4 regions of the Enterobacter sp. TMH.L2 genome follow, and region 2 is predicted to be linked to each of the others. Evidence: predicted binding sites of a transcription regulator. Region 2 holds the regulator's gene; each other region holds the start of a gene.
What was found. Region 2 encodes sigma-54, which starts transcription at its own class of promoters, with help from an activator protein. Its sites were predicted from a motif close to GTTGGCACANNTTTCGCTNT; they were not measured.
Positions count from the first base shown of each region.

Region 1: the regulator sigma-54 is predicted to act here: its motif matches at 1,464-1,483, upstream of norV (anaerobic nitric oxide reductase flavorubredoxin).
Region 3: the regulator sigma-54 is predicted to act here: its motif matches at 2,089-2,108, upstream of glnA (glutamate--ammonia ligase).
Region 4: the regulator sigma-54 is predicted to act here: its motif matches at 1,965-1,984, upstream of ACREYP_RS18050 (pyridoxal-phosphate-dependent aminotransferase family protein).

Region 1 covers NZ_CP193791.1:1,151,000-1,154,477, reverse strand. The annotation lists gene norR (nitric oxide reductase transcriptional regulator NorR) at 1-1,309, opposite strand, end outside; gene norV (anaerobic nitric oxide reductase flavorubredoxin) at 1,532-2,983, shown strand; gene norW (NADH:flavorubredoxin reductase NorW) at 2,980-3,478, shown strand, end outside.
Region 2 covers NZ_CP193791.1:337,598-341,075, forward strand. The annotation lists gene rapZ (RNase adapter RapZ) at 1-351, opposite strand, end outside; gene ptsN (PTS IIA-like nitrogen regulatory protein PtsN) at 398-895, opposite strand; gene hpf (ribosome hibernation promoting factor) at 977-1,264, opposite strand; gene rpoN (RNA polymerase factor sigma-54) at 1,287-2,720, opposite strand; gene lptB (LPS export ABC transporter ATP-binding protein) at 2,769-3,478, opposite strand, start outside.
Region 3 covers NZ_CP193791.1:4,618,985-4,622,462, forward strand. The annotation lists gene typA (ribosome-dependent GTPase TypA) at 1-1,818, opposite strand, end outside; gene glnA (glutamate--ammonia ligase) at 2,195-3,478, shown strand, end outside.
Region 4 covers NZ_CP193791.1:3,762,238-3,765,715, reverse strand. The annotation lists gene ACREYP_RS18060 (gamma-glutamyltransferase) at 1-885, opposite strand, end outside; gene ACREYP_RS18055 (MurR/RpiR family transcriptional regulator) at 1,008-1,847, shown strand; gene ACREYP_RS18050 (pyridoxal-phosphate-dependent aminotransferase family protein) at 2,034-3,275, shown strand; gene hpxK (allantoate amidohydrolase) at 3,275-3,478, shown strand, end outside.

The DNA.
Region 1 (3,478 bases), 810 kb from region 2:
CAAGCTGGAAATGTTGAGGCTGAAGCACAAGCTCGCCCTGTGGGTAACCGGCGCGGGCCAGCACAATCGCGCGATAAATGGCGTGTTCCAGCTCGCGGATATTTCCCGGCCAGCCATACTGCGCCAGAAGCATCCGAGCCGATTCACTCAGCCCAACCTGCTTCAGCCCCATCTTCACGCGGCTTTGCTCGCAGAAAAAACCGGCCAGCAGCGCAATGTCCTCTCCCCGCTCGCGCAACGGTGGAATGTGCAGCGGAAAAACGCTCAGGCGGTGAAACAGGTCGGCGCGAAACTCGCCGGCCAGTACCTGCTGGCGCAGATCGCGGTTAGTCGCGGCCAATACCCGAACATCCACGCGCTGGCTGCGATCGTCCCCTACCCGCTGAATATCACCGTACTGCAACACGCGCAGCAGCTTGGCCTGCAGCGCCAGCGGTAATTCACCGATTTCATCGAGAAACAGTGTGCCGTTATCCGCCATTTCAAACTTGCCGGTACGGTGATGAATCGCCCCGGTAAAAGCGCCCTTCACATGGCCGAACAGCTCACTTTCCGCCACGCTTTCCGGTAGCGCGGCGCAGTTAAGGTAAACCAGCGGATTTGCCACCCTGGCCGATCCGGCGTGAATCGCCCGCGCCACCAGCTCTTTCCCCACGCCAGTCTCGCCGGTGATCAGCACGTTCAGATCGGAACTGGCAACGATATCAATCTCTTTTTTCAGCTGGATGATGCCCGGCGAGCGGCCAATCATCTCCCCGGCGGCCTCCCGCGCAATAGCGGGCTGCACCGTGCCTTCCGGCGTTTGTTTTTCAAGCTGTTCCAGCAGCAAAGCATTGTTCAGCGCCCCGGACGCCAGTACGCCAATCAGCCTGAGCTCCTCATCGCTGAAGCTGTCGAACTGATAAGGATCCATGCCGTCCACGGTCAGCGCCCCGATGAGCGTCTGGTCGGCAAACAGCGGCAGCCCCAGGCAGGCGTGAACTTTGAGTTCTTCATGGTCTGGAATCAGGCCGTCATACGGGTCGGGCAGCTCGCTGTCGGCCGGGAAACGCACCACGTCACCCGCGCGGGCAATGGCCTCCAGTCGCGGATGAGCGTCCACGGCAAAGCGCCGCCCCAGCACATCGAGGGCAAGGCCGTCTATCGCCAGCGGGTAAAAATGCCGCGACTCGTAGCGCAGCAGCGCCGTGGCATCACCGCCGAGCAGCTTTCTCAGGGTTCGGATAACGCGGGTAAAGCGATCGGAATGGCTGATGCCGCTCTGCAGTTCGATTGCAATGGCGGCGAGAGAAGACATCGACAGGCTCATAGGGAGGCTCCTGGAACGCGAGGCGTTCAGCTTACGCCTGAGTAGTCAAAATGACAAACATCAGAGTCATTATGACCAAAAACAAAAATGTCATTATGACAATAAAAAAGAACACAGAAAACAACAAATAATTAAAAAATCAATAAATTATAAAACTGGCACGATACTCGCAATAACACCGTCATTGAAGTACTTAACGCTATGACATCAATGAGGTTCTCAATGGCTATTCAGGTTAAAAACAACATTCAGTGGGTTGGGCAACGTGACTGGGAAGTGCGTGATTTTCACGGCACGGAATATAAAACGCTACGCGGCAGCAGCTACAACAGCTACCTCATTCGCGAAGAGAAAACTGTCCTGATCGACACTGTGGACCACAAGTTCAGCCGCGAGTTTGTGCATAACCTTGAGCGTGAAATCGACCTTAACACGCTCGACTACATCATTATCAACCACGCGGAAGAAGACCACGCGGGGGCGCTGACCGAGCTGATGTCACGCATCCCGCACACGCCAATCTACTGCACCGCCAACGGCATCGACTCCATTAATGGTCACCACCATCACCCGGAGTGGAACTTTAAGGTGGTGAAAACCGGCGACAGCCTGGACATCGGCAATGGCAAACAGCTGATCTTCGTTGAAACGCCAATGCTGCACTGGCCGGACAGCATGATGACCTATCTGACCGGCGACGCGGTGCTGTTCAGCAACGACGCCTTCGGCCAGCATTACTGCGACGAGCATCTGTTTAACGACGAAGTGGATCAGACCGAGCTGTTCGAACAGTGCCAGCGCTACTACGCCAACATCCTGACGCCATTCAGCCGCCTGGTAACGCCAAAAATTACCGAAATCCTCGGCTTCAACCTGCCGGTGGAGATGATTGCCACTTCCCACGGCGTGGTGTGGCGCGACAACCCGACGCAAATCGTTGAGCTGTACCTGAAATGGGCCGCCGATTACCAGGAAGACCGCATCACGCTGTTCTACGACACCATGTCGAACAACACCCGCATGATGGCGGACGCCATTGCCCAGGGCATTCACGAAGTTGACCCGCGCGTGGCGGTGAAAATCTTCAACGTGGCGCGCAGCGATAAAAACGAAATTCTGACCAACGTGTTCCGCTCCAAAGGCGTGCTGGTCGGCACCTCCACTATGAACAACGTGATGATGCCGAAAATCGCCGGGCTGGTGGAAGAGATAACCGGGCTGCGCTTCCGCAACAAACGCGCCAGCGCCTTCGGCTCCCACGGCTGGAGCGGCGGCGCGGTCGATCGCCTTTCCACCCGCCTGCAGGACGCCGGGTTTGAAATGTCCCTCAGCCTGAAGGCGAAATGGCGTCCGGACGGCAACGCCCTGGAACTTTGCCGCGAACACGGTCGCGAAATCGCCCGCCAGTGGGCGCTCTCCCCGCTGCCGGTGGCTCAGGCTTCAATCACCGTCGCTCCGCTAGCCGAAGAAGCAAAAGCAGAATCCACCGGCGCCGACCTCGGCCCCCGCATGCAGTGCAGCGTTTGCCAGTGGATTTACGATCCAGCCCAGGGCGAACCGATGCAGGCCGTTGAGCCAGGCACGCCATGGAGCGAAGTGCCTGACAGTTTCTTGTGCCCTGAATGTTCGCTGGGCAAAGACGTCTTCGACGAACTGGCAACGGAGGCCAAATGAACAACGGCATTGTGATAGTCGGCTCGGGCTTTGCCGCCCGCCAGTTGGTGAAAAATATCCGCAAACACAGCGCAGAGGTGCCCATCCGGCTGATTGCCGCCGACAGCGCCGACGAGTACAACAAACCGGACCTGAGCCACGTCATCAGCTTAAACCAGCGGGCAGAAGCGATGACCCGCCAGCAGGCTGGCGCGTTTGCGGAGCAGTTCAACCTGACGCTGCACGCCAATAGCTGGGTCAGCAGCCTCGACCCCAAAAACAAACTGGTCAACTGCGGCGAGCGGCAATGGCAGTACGACAAGCTGGTGCTGGCGACCGGCTCTTCCGCCCTGCTGCCGCCCGTTGCCGGCAAAGAGCTGATGACGACGCTCAACAGCCAGCAGGAGTATCAGGCCTGTGAAGCCCGGCTGCGCGACGCCCGGCGGGTGATGATCCTCGGCGGCGGGATGATCGGCAGCGAGCTGGCGATGGACTTCTGCCGTGCGGGCAAAGAGG
Region 2 (3,478 bases):
GTCAATCGCACTTTCCAGAGAGAGATTTTTGCTGGAAAGCGGATGAAGGCGGCGCGTGTCACTGTAGCGGCGGATTAGCGTATTACGATCGGCATCAAGGAACAGCAGCTGCGGAGAAAAAGCGTCCGGCAGGCTGTCCATTGCGTGCTCGAAGATTTCCGGCGACTCCGGCATGTTGCGCACGTCTATGCTGACGGCAGCAGAGATTTGCCGATCGGCAAGCGTTTTTGCCAGCTCTGGCAACAGGACAACCGGCAGGTTATCCACGCAATAGAATCCCATATCTTCCAGTGCGCGCAAGGCTACAGACTTCCCTGAACCTGAGCGGCCGCTGACAATCATCAGCACCATGTAATCATTCTCCCGATTTATCTGTCTGAGACATCAAACGCGCCGATTATTCATTTTCGCTGTCGTGATCGACTTCTGTTTCAGTAATTATCTGGTAAAGCTCTTCGTCACTGCCGGCTGAGCGCAGCCTACGACAAATGGTTTTATCCGCCAGACGCTTGGCCACCAGGGAAAGCGTGTGCAGGTGGGTTTTTGTCTGGTCAGCAGGTACCAGTAACGCAAATAACAGGTCAACCGGTTGATTGTCGATGGCATCAAAAGCGATTGGCGTTTCCAGTTGAATAAAGACGCCGACGGCGCGAAGCGTATCTTCCTCCAGCTTGCCGTGGGGAATAGCGATACCGTTGCCAATGCCGGTACTGCCCATACGCTCACGGGTCAGTACGGCTTCGAAAACGACCTGCGGTGGAAGGCCAAGCTGTTTGGCTGCCAGTTCGCTGATGATTTCCAGCGCACGTTTTTTACTCTGGCAGTGGACGCCACTGCGAGTACATTCCTGGTTAAGGACATTGCTCAGTTGTAGAGCGGAATCGTTGTTCATCATAAGTTCACCTAAGCACTTTTGTGCAAACGGCCCGCGACTTAAGCAGCGGGCCGGCCATATGCACATCGGATGCCCGGATTATCAGTGTTGTTTTAGTTTATCTTTGTGTTTTGTTAACTGTCGGGCCAGTTTATCAATCAGGCCGTCAATCGCCGCATACATGTCCTGGCCTTCGGCACTGGCATGCAGTTCTCCACCGTTCACATGCAGCGTAGCATCCGCTGTATGGGTGACTTTTTCCACCTTTAATACAATATAGACCTGGTTGATTCTTTCGAAGTACTGCTCCAGTTTGGCAAACTTCGAGTTCAGAAATTCACGCAGTGCTTCAGTGATCTCGACGTTTTGTCCCGTAATGTTGAGCTGCATAGTGTCTTCCTTATCGGTAAAGTCACACCAGCTGTTTACGCTGGTTTGACGGTGGAATGGATAAAGACTCTCGGTACTTCGCAACTGTGCGGCGCGCCACCATAATACCTTGATCCGACAGTATTGAGGTTAACTTACTGTCGCTCAGCGGTTTGGCGGGGTTTTCCGCAGCAATTAACTTCTTCACCAGCGCCCGAATTGCCGTGGAGGAGGCTTCACCGCCGCCTTCGGTATTGACGTGGCTGGAGAAGAAATATTTCAATTCAAAGATGCCGCGTGGGCTATGCAAATATTTCTGAGTGGTCACCCTCGAAATTGTCGACTCGTGCATGTCCACTGCCTGAGCAATATCGGCCAGCACCATCGGTTTCATATGCTCTTCACCGTGCTCAAAGAAGGCCTGCTGCTGTTCGACAATGCATCGGCTCACGCGCAATAACGTATCATTGCGACTTTCCAGGCTTTTAATCAACCATTTCGCTTCCTGCAGGTTGCTGCGGATGAACTGCGAGTCGCTGTCATTGCGCGTGTTGCCGCTCATGGCTGCGTATTGCTGATTGATTTTGAGGCGCGGGATGCTGTCTGCGTTAAGCTCTACAACCCAGCGCGTCAGGTGCTTACGCACCAGTACATCAGGAATAACGTACTCAGGTTCACCCGTTTGGATCGACTGGCCGGGGCGAGGATCGAGGGACTGAATCAGGCACATGGCCTCTTTAAGCGCGTCCTCTTTGATACGCGTGACCCGCATCAACGTCCGGAAGTCGTGATTTGCCAGCAGATCTAAATGATCGCTAACAATAAGCCGGGCTTCCGCCAGCCATGGGGTCTCTTTGGCGTACTGAGAAAGCTGAATTAACAGGCAATCGCGTAAGTCTCGTGCTGCGACGCCGACGGGATCAAAACGTTGGATGCGTTTGAGGACGGCTTCCACTTCGTCAAGGCTTACATCGTCGTGGCCCAGACTTTCCAGAATGTCTTCCAGCGGCACGGTGAGATACCCGGTTTCATCCACTGCATCGACAATAGACGTCGCGATAGCGGCGTCCGTATCGGAAAATGGCGTCAAATCGACCTGCCACATCAGGTAGTCCTGCAGGGACTGGGTGGTCTCGCCCTGGTAGACAGGCAGCTCGTCGTCCAGATAGTCAGTTCCCGTACCTGAAGGCGTACCAGCGGTGTAAATTTCATCCCAACTGGCATCCAGCGGCAGCTCATCGGGCATCTCTTTCTGCTCGAGGGCTTCACGGGTGTCCATTGCTTCGCTCTCAGGCACTTCCTGAGTATCGATCTCATCATGCAGGTCGGTTTGCTCAAGCAATGGATTACTGTCCAGTGCCTGCTGGAGTTCTTGCTGAAGCTCTAACGTTGAGAGCTGAAGCAGACGGATGGCCTGCTGCAGCTGGGGCGTCATAGCAAGTTGTTGGCTAAGCCGTAATTGCAAACCTTGCTTCATGTTCAGAGCAAACGTCCTCAAATAAGTCGTGTAAGACTTCCCACCCTATCAGAGTCTGAACTCTTCGCCCAGATAGACTCGCTTAACTTGCTCGTCTTCAAGGATTTCTTCCGGTGTACCGTGGGCAATCAGGTGCCCCTGACTAACGATGTAGGCGCGTTCGCAGACGGCCAGCGTTTCGCGGACGTTATGGTCTGTAATCAATACGCCGAGGCCGCTGTCACGCAGGTGCTCGATAATGCGTTTGATATCAATAACGGAAATAGGATCAACCCCGGCAAAGGGTTCATCCAGCAAAATGAACTTCGGGTTTGCCGCAAGCGCGCGAGCAATTTCTACGCGGCGGCGTTCACCGCCGGACAGTGACTGCCCGAGGTTATTACGCAGGTGCGAGATATGGAACTCTTCCATCAGCTCGTTAGCGCGATCGTCACGCTGCTCTGACGTCAGATCATCGCGAATCTGCAACACCGCCATCAGATTATCAAACACGCTCAGGCGGCGGAAAATGGACGCTTCCTGCGGCAAATAGCCGATGCCGCGACGTGCTCGAGCGTGCAGCGGCAGCAGACTGATGTCTTCTTCATCAATAATGATGTTACCTGCATCGCGTGGCACGATCCCCACTACCATATAAAACGTCGTGGTTTTACCGGCGCCGTTTGGCCCGAGCAGCCCAACGATCTCACCTGATTTAACGGTCAGGCTGACGTCTTCGACTACGCGGCGGCCTTTGTAGGCTTTGGCCAGGTTTTTCG
Region 3 (3,478 bases), 530 kb from region 2:
TTTGCTACCACGACCCGCACGTTTACGGTCGTTTTCAGTCAGGTGGCGCTTACGGATACGCACGGACAGCGGGGTCACTTCAACCAGTTCGTCGTCATCGATGAACTCCAGAGCTTGCTCCAGGGTCATTTTCTGCGCAGGAACCAGGGTGGTCGCTTCGTCAGTACCGGAAGCACGCATGTTGGTCAGCTTCTTACCGGTCAGGCAGTTTACGGTCAAGTCGTTGGAACGACTGTGGATGCCGATAATCTGGCCTTCGTAAACTTCAGCCCCGTGGCCCAGGAACAGCTTGCCGCGATCCTGCAGACCGAACAGCGCAAACGCAACCGCTTTACCCTGACCGTTAGAGATCAGTACGCCGTTCTGGCGCTGACCCACTTCGCCCTGACGAATGTCGTCATAGTGGCTGAAGGTGGAGTACAGCAGACCGGTACCGGAGGTCATGGTCATGAATTCGTTACGGAAGCCGATCAGACCACGGCTTGGGATAACGTAGTCAAGACGCACGCGGCCTTTGCCGTCTGGATTCATGTTTTTCAGGTCGCCTTTACGCTCACCGAGCGCCTGCATCACGGAGCCCTGATGCTGCTCTTCGATATCCAGCGTCACGTTTTCGAACGGCTCTTGTTTACGGCCGTCGATTTCGCGGAAGATAACTTTCGGACGGGATACCGCCAGCTCGAAACCTTCACGACGCATGTTTTCGATCAGAACGGAGAGGTGCAGTTCACCACGACCGGAAACGCGGAATGCGTCCGCATCTTCGGTTTCTTCAACACGCAGCGCAACGTTGTGAACCAGCTCTTTGTTCAGACGATCCAGAATCTGACGAGAGGTCACGAACTTACCTTCTTTACCGCAGAACGGAGAGGTGTTGACGTTGAAGAACATGGAAACGGTTGGTTCATCTACGGACAACGCCGGCAGCGCTTCAACATTTTGCGGGTCGCAAATGGTGTCGGAGATGTTCAGCTCGCCCAGGCCGGTGATAGCGATGATGTCGCCAGCTTCAGCTTCGGTAGACTCGATACGCTCCAGACCCAGGTGGGTCAGCACTTTACCGACTTTACCGTTACGGGTTTTCCCTTCGCTATCAATGATAGTGATCTGCTGGTTTGGCTTCACTTTACCGCGTTTGATACGGCCGATGCCGATAACACCAACGTAGTTGTTGTAGTCCAGCTGGGAAATTTGCATCTGCAGTGGACCGTCGAGGTCAACGTTCGGTGCCGGTACGCGATCGACAATGGCCTGGTACAGTGGAGTCATATCCGCCGCCATATCATTGTGATCCATACCCGCGATGCCGTTCAGTGCGGATGCATAGATGATTGGGAAGTCGAGCTGTTCGTCGGTCGCATCAAGGTTAACGAACAGGTCGAAGACCTGATCCACAACCCAGTCAGGACGCGCGCCAGGGCGGTCAACTTTGTTGATAACCACGATCGGCTTCAAACCATGGGCAAACGCCTTCTTGGTTACGAAGCGCGTCTGCGGCATTGGGCCATCCATTGCGTCAACCACCAGCAGAACGGAGTCAACCATTGACATTACGCGCTCAACTTCACCACCGAAGTCGGCGTGTCCTGGGGTATCAACGATGTTGATACGATAGTCATTCCATTTGATAGCGGTGTTTTTAGCGAGGATGGTAATCCCACGCTCTTTCTCCAGGTCATTGGAGTCCATCACGCGTTCAGTGGCTTCAGCACGTTCGTTACTGAAAGTACCAGATTGCTGCAGCAGCTTATCAACCAGGGTAGTTTTACCATGGTCAACGTGCGCGATGATGGCGATATTACGCAGATTTTCGATCACAACTTTGCCTCAGGCATTAGAAATAGCGCGTTATTGTACACGTATTAATCGAAGGACAGAACAGGATCACAAAGAACCTTTACAAACAATGCAGAAAGTAAGGGTTTGTGATCGCTTTCACGGAGCTAAAAAGGGAGCTATAACGTAAATTGCACCAATATGGTGCTCAGGTTTCATACTGAAGCACTATATTGGTGCAAATTATTCATCCTGGTGCAGCCCTTTTGCACTATGGTGCGCATGATAGCGCCTTTTTAGGGTGATTTAAAAGTTGGCACAGATTTCGCTTTAAACATTTTATGGCGAAAAGCCACATTAAGAAGTGTTTGATTACCTCGTTACCACGACGACTACACCAATCCGGGAGAGTTTAAGTATGTCCGCTGAACACGTTTTGACGATGCTGAATGAGCATGAAGTTAAGTTTGTTGATCTGCGCTTTACCGACACTAAAGGTAAAGAACAGCACGTCACTATTCCTGCTCATCAGGTAAATGCTGACTTCTTCGAAGAAGGCAAAATGTTTGACGGCTCCTCGATTGGTGGCTGGAAAGGTATCAACGAATCCGACATGGTGCTGATGCCAGACCCAACGACGGCGGTAATCGACCCGTTCTTCGCGGACTCTACCTTGATTATCCGCTGTGACATTCTCGAGCCAGGCACTATGCAGGGCTACGACCGTGACCCGCGTTCTATTGCAAAACGCGCTGAAGACTACCTGCGCTCTACCGGCATCGCAGACACCGTTCTGTTCGGGCCAGAGCCAGAATTCTTCCTGTTCGACGACATTCGCTTCGGCAGCTCTATCTCCGGCTCCCACGTAGCTATCGATGATATCGAAGGCGCATGGAACACCGGCACCAAATACGAAGGCGGTAACAAAGGCCACCGTCCAGCGGTGAAAGGCGGTTACTTCCCAGTGCCACCGGTCGACTCTTCTCAGGACCTGCGTTCTGCTATGTGTCTGACCATGGAGCAGATGGGCCTGGTTGTTGAAGCTCATCACCACGAAGTGGCGACCGCTGGTCAGAACGAAGTGGCAACCCGCTTCAACACCATGACCAAAAAAGCTGATGAAATTCAGATCTACAAATACGTTGTACACAACGTGGCTCACGCTTACGGCAAAACCGCGACCTTTATGCCAAAACCAATGTTTGGCGATAACGGTTCCGGCATGCACTGCCACATGTCCCTGTCCAAGAACGGCGTAAACCTGTTCTCCGGTGACAAATATGCTGGCCTGTCTGAGCAAGCACTGTACTACATCGGGGGTGTTATCAAACACGCTAAAGCGATCAACGCCCTGGCGAACCCAACCACCAACTCCTACAAGCGTCTGGTCCCAGGCTACGAAGCTCCAGTTATGCTGGCTTACTCTGCCCGTAACCGTTCTGCTTCTATCCGTATCCCGGTGGTTGCGTCTCCGAAAGCACGTCGTATCGAAGTGCGCTTCCCGGACCCAGCGGCTAACCCATACCTGTGCTTCGCAGCGCTGCTGATGGCCGGTCTGGACGGTATTAAGAACAAGATCCACCCAGGCGAAGCCATGGATAAAAACCTGTATGACCTGCCGCCAGAAGAAGCGAAAGAGATCCCACAGGTTGCGGGCTCTCTGGAAGAAGCACTGAATGCACTGAGCGAAGACCGTGAGTTC
Region 4 (3,478 bases), 1.4 Mb from region 2:
GTCGCGCAGCGCAAAGGCTTTTTTAGTGGCTTCCACGATGCGGTGTACGGTCTGAACTTCACTGGCGTTTGCCATCGACAGGCGGTCGGTAATGCCGAGGATCGCCAGCGAGACCAGCCCTTGCGTAGGCGGGGCGAGGTTAAAAACTTCCCCGGCCTGGTGCTCAAGGCGAAGCGGTTTGCTGCGGGTTGCCCGATGTGCGGCGAGGTCAGCCGCGGTGATTGGCAATCCCAGTTCGGCCAGCTCTTCGGCAATGATTGAAGCCAGCGGGCCGCGATAGAAACTGTCCAGGCCTTCTACGGTCATTCGCGTCAGGGTCCTGGCCAGCCGGGGCTGCGTGAAACGACTCCCGGTCGCGGGCACTTCACCGCGCTGCAGGAACGTGTCGGCAAAACCTGGAATATCAACCAGCTCGGCGTATTTGCTTTGTGTCGCGTTCGCCTGAGAGGCGGTGACCGGGATCCCGTCCGCCGCATAGCGAATAGCATCGGCCATCAGGCGGGAAAGCGGCATCTGCCCGCCGCCAAGCTCCGATGACACTTTCAGTGCTTCTGCCCAGCCGCTCAGCGTGCCGGGCACGGTCAACGCAGCACGGGTGCCGCGATGGGGAATTGCGCGTTCTCCCCGGTAGAAATCCAGTGACGCCAGCGATCCGGCGGCCCCGCTGGCGTCGATGGCCACAGGTTCCCCCTCAGGCGGAACAATCAGCCAGAATCCATCCCCGCCTATACCGTTCATATGGGGATAAACCACCGCGATAGTGGCGGCTGCGGCGACCATCGCTTCAACGGCATCACCGCCCTGGCGCAGCACAGACAGCGCACTTTCAGAAGCCAGATGATGGGGCGTCACCGCCATGCCTCCGGGGGCCATATTGCTTTGCATATTTTTCTTCTCTTGCAGGAAATCCGCTCGGGTAGGGGAGTCAGAAGCAAGAGATGTTCCAGGTTGACGAAGATCGTTTCACTGTGTCAGGCTTTGATGAAACAAAAGTTGCAGGAGTCGGCATGAAACAGTTAGACGAGCGGTTGCGGGCGTCATGGGCGCTCTTTTCCCCGCAGGAGCAGCGCGTGGCCTCGTTCATCGTTGACCACTTTGATGACTTGATCAGCTACAACAGCGCCGAGTTGGCGCGGCTTTCAGGTGTGTCCAAGGCCACCGTGAGCCGCCTGTTTAAGCGCTTAGGTTACGAGCGCTACAAAGATATGCGCGAAGAGCTGCGGACCCTGCGCCAGAGCGGGATGCCGCTGACGGAAAACCGCGATGCCGTGCAGGGCAACACGCTGCTGGCGCGTCATTACAAGCAGGAAATGGCGAACCTTACTCAACTGGTGAATCAGCTGGAAGCGGGCCCGTTTGCCGAAGTGGTCAAGGCCCTTGTGACCGGAAAACGGCTGTTTATCATTGGGATGCGAAACTCCTGGCCGGTGGCGATGCACTTGCGCCAGCAGCTTTTGCAGGTGCGCAGCGGCGTACATCTGCTCCCGCAGCCGGGGCAGACGCTGGCGGAAGAGCTGGTGGATATCGGTCCGGAAGATTGCGTCGTCACCGTGGCGTTTCGCCGCAGGCCGCGCATTATCAAGCCACTGCTCACCAGTTTACAGCAGCGCGGTATACCGCTGGTGATGCTGAGCGAACCGGGTTCGGCGGTGCTGGCAAGTTATCCTGGCTGGCATTTGAGCGCGCCGCTCGACAGCGTTTCGGCGTTTGACAGCTACAGCAGCGCCATGAGCCTGGTGAATTTACTGGCTAACGCGGTGCTGCATGAATCATTGACCAGTGGGCGTCAGCGTATCCATAATATCGCTGAATTGTATACAGAGCTGGACGAACTCGAACAGCGTTAATGCTCCTCGACGGTGCAACTGCACAGTTCGGGTGAGCCAAAAGAGTTCATCGTTTTTACCCAAACCTGTTTTTCCGCGCTGGCTTAAGCCTGTCAGCCGGAAAAAATTTTGCCTGCGGCTGGCACATTAGTTGCAAAAGATGATTATAAGAATCTTTTGTTTCAATCTCAGACTCAAGGAATCGCCATGTTTGATATTCAGCAGTTTTCCCAGATCAACCCGCCGCACCGTTTGCTGATGGGGCCAGGCCCGATCAATGCCGATCCGCGCGTGCTGCGTGCCATGGCGAGTCAGCTTATCGGCCAGTATGACCCGGTGATGACGGGATATATGAATGAGGTGATGGTGCTGTACCGCGAGCTCTTCCGCACCGAAAACAAATGGACGATGCTGGTGGACGGCACTTCCCGTGCCGGGATCGAGGCCATTTTGCTGTCGGTTATTCGCCCTGGCGATAAAGTGCTTGTGCCAGTGTTTGGCCGTTTTGGTCACCTGCTGTGTGAGATTGCCCGCCGCTGCCGCGCCGAAGTGCACACCATTGAAGTGCCGTGGGGCGAAGTATTCAGCCCGCAGCAAATCGAAGACGCCATCAAAGTGGTAAAACCTCGCCTGCTACTGACCGTGCAGGGCGATACTTCCACCACGATGCTGCAGCCGCTGGCCGAACTGGGGGAGATCTGCCGCCGCCACGGCGTGCTGTTCTACACCGATGCTACAGCATCGTTTGGCGGGAACGAACTGCTCACCGATGCCTGGGGACTGGATGCCGTTTCCGCCGGATTGCAGAAGTGCCTGGGCGGCCCGTCAGGCAGCTCACCGGTCACCCTTAGTCCGAAAATGGAAGAGGCCATTCGCCGCCGTAAATGCGTGGAAGAAGGCATTCGCACTGCCGCCCATCAGGACGGGGACGAAGAGATGATCTACTCCAACTACTTCGATCTGGGCATGATCATGGACTACTGGGGGCCGGAACGTCTGAATCACCACACCGAAGCGACGAGCATGCTGTTTGCTGCCCGTGAGTGCGCCCGAGTGATCCTGGAAGAAGGTCTGGACGTCGGTATTGCCCGTCATGAGCTGCACGGCAGGGCGATGGTGGCGGGGATCCACGGCATGGGGCTGGAAACTTTCGGCGATCTTGACCACAAGATGAACAACGTCCTCGGCGTGGCTATCCCGGCGCAGGTTCACGGCGAAGAGGTTCGTAAGCTGCTGCTGGAAGATTTCCATATCGAGATCGGCACCTCCTTCGGCCCGCTACAGGGCAAAATCTGGCGCATCGGCACCATGGGCTACAACGCACGCAAAGACTGCGTGCTGCAAACGCTCACCGCGCTGGAAGCGGTGCTTAACCGTCTCGGCTTTAAAAGCGTGCAGGGTGAAGCGATGCAGGCCGCGTGGAACGTTTACGCGCAGGGGGCCCGCTAATGGGCGCGCCGCTTATGGATGCTAACTATGCCGCGGTTGCCGCCCAGCGCGTCATGGACAGGGCTGACCAGCTAGCTGCTATCAGCGAAAGCGCGGGCCAGCTGACCCGGGTTTACCTTTCGGTGCAACATTTGCGGGCGAATCAGCTGGTCGCTGGCTGGATGGAACAGCTCGGCATGACGACCTGGCAGGACGCTGTCGGC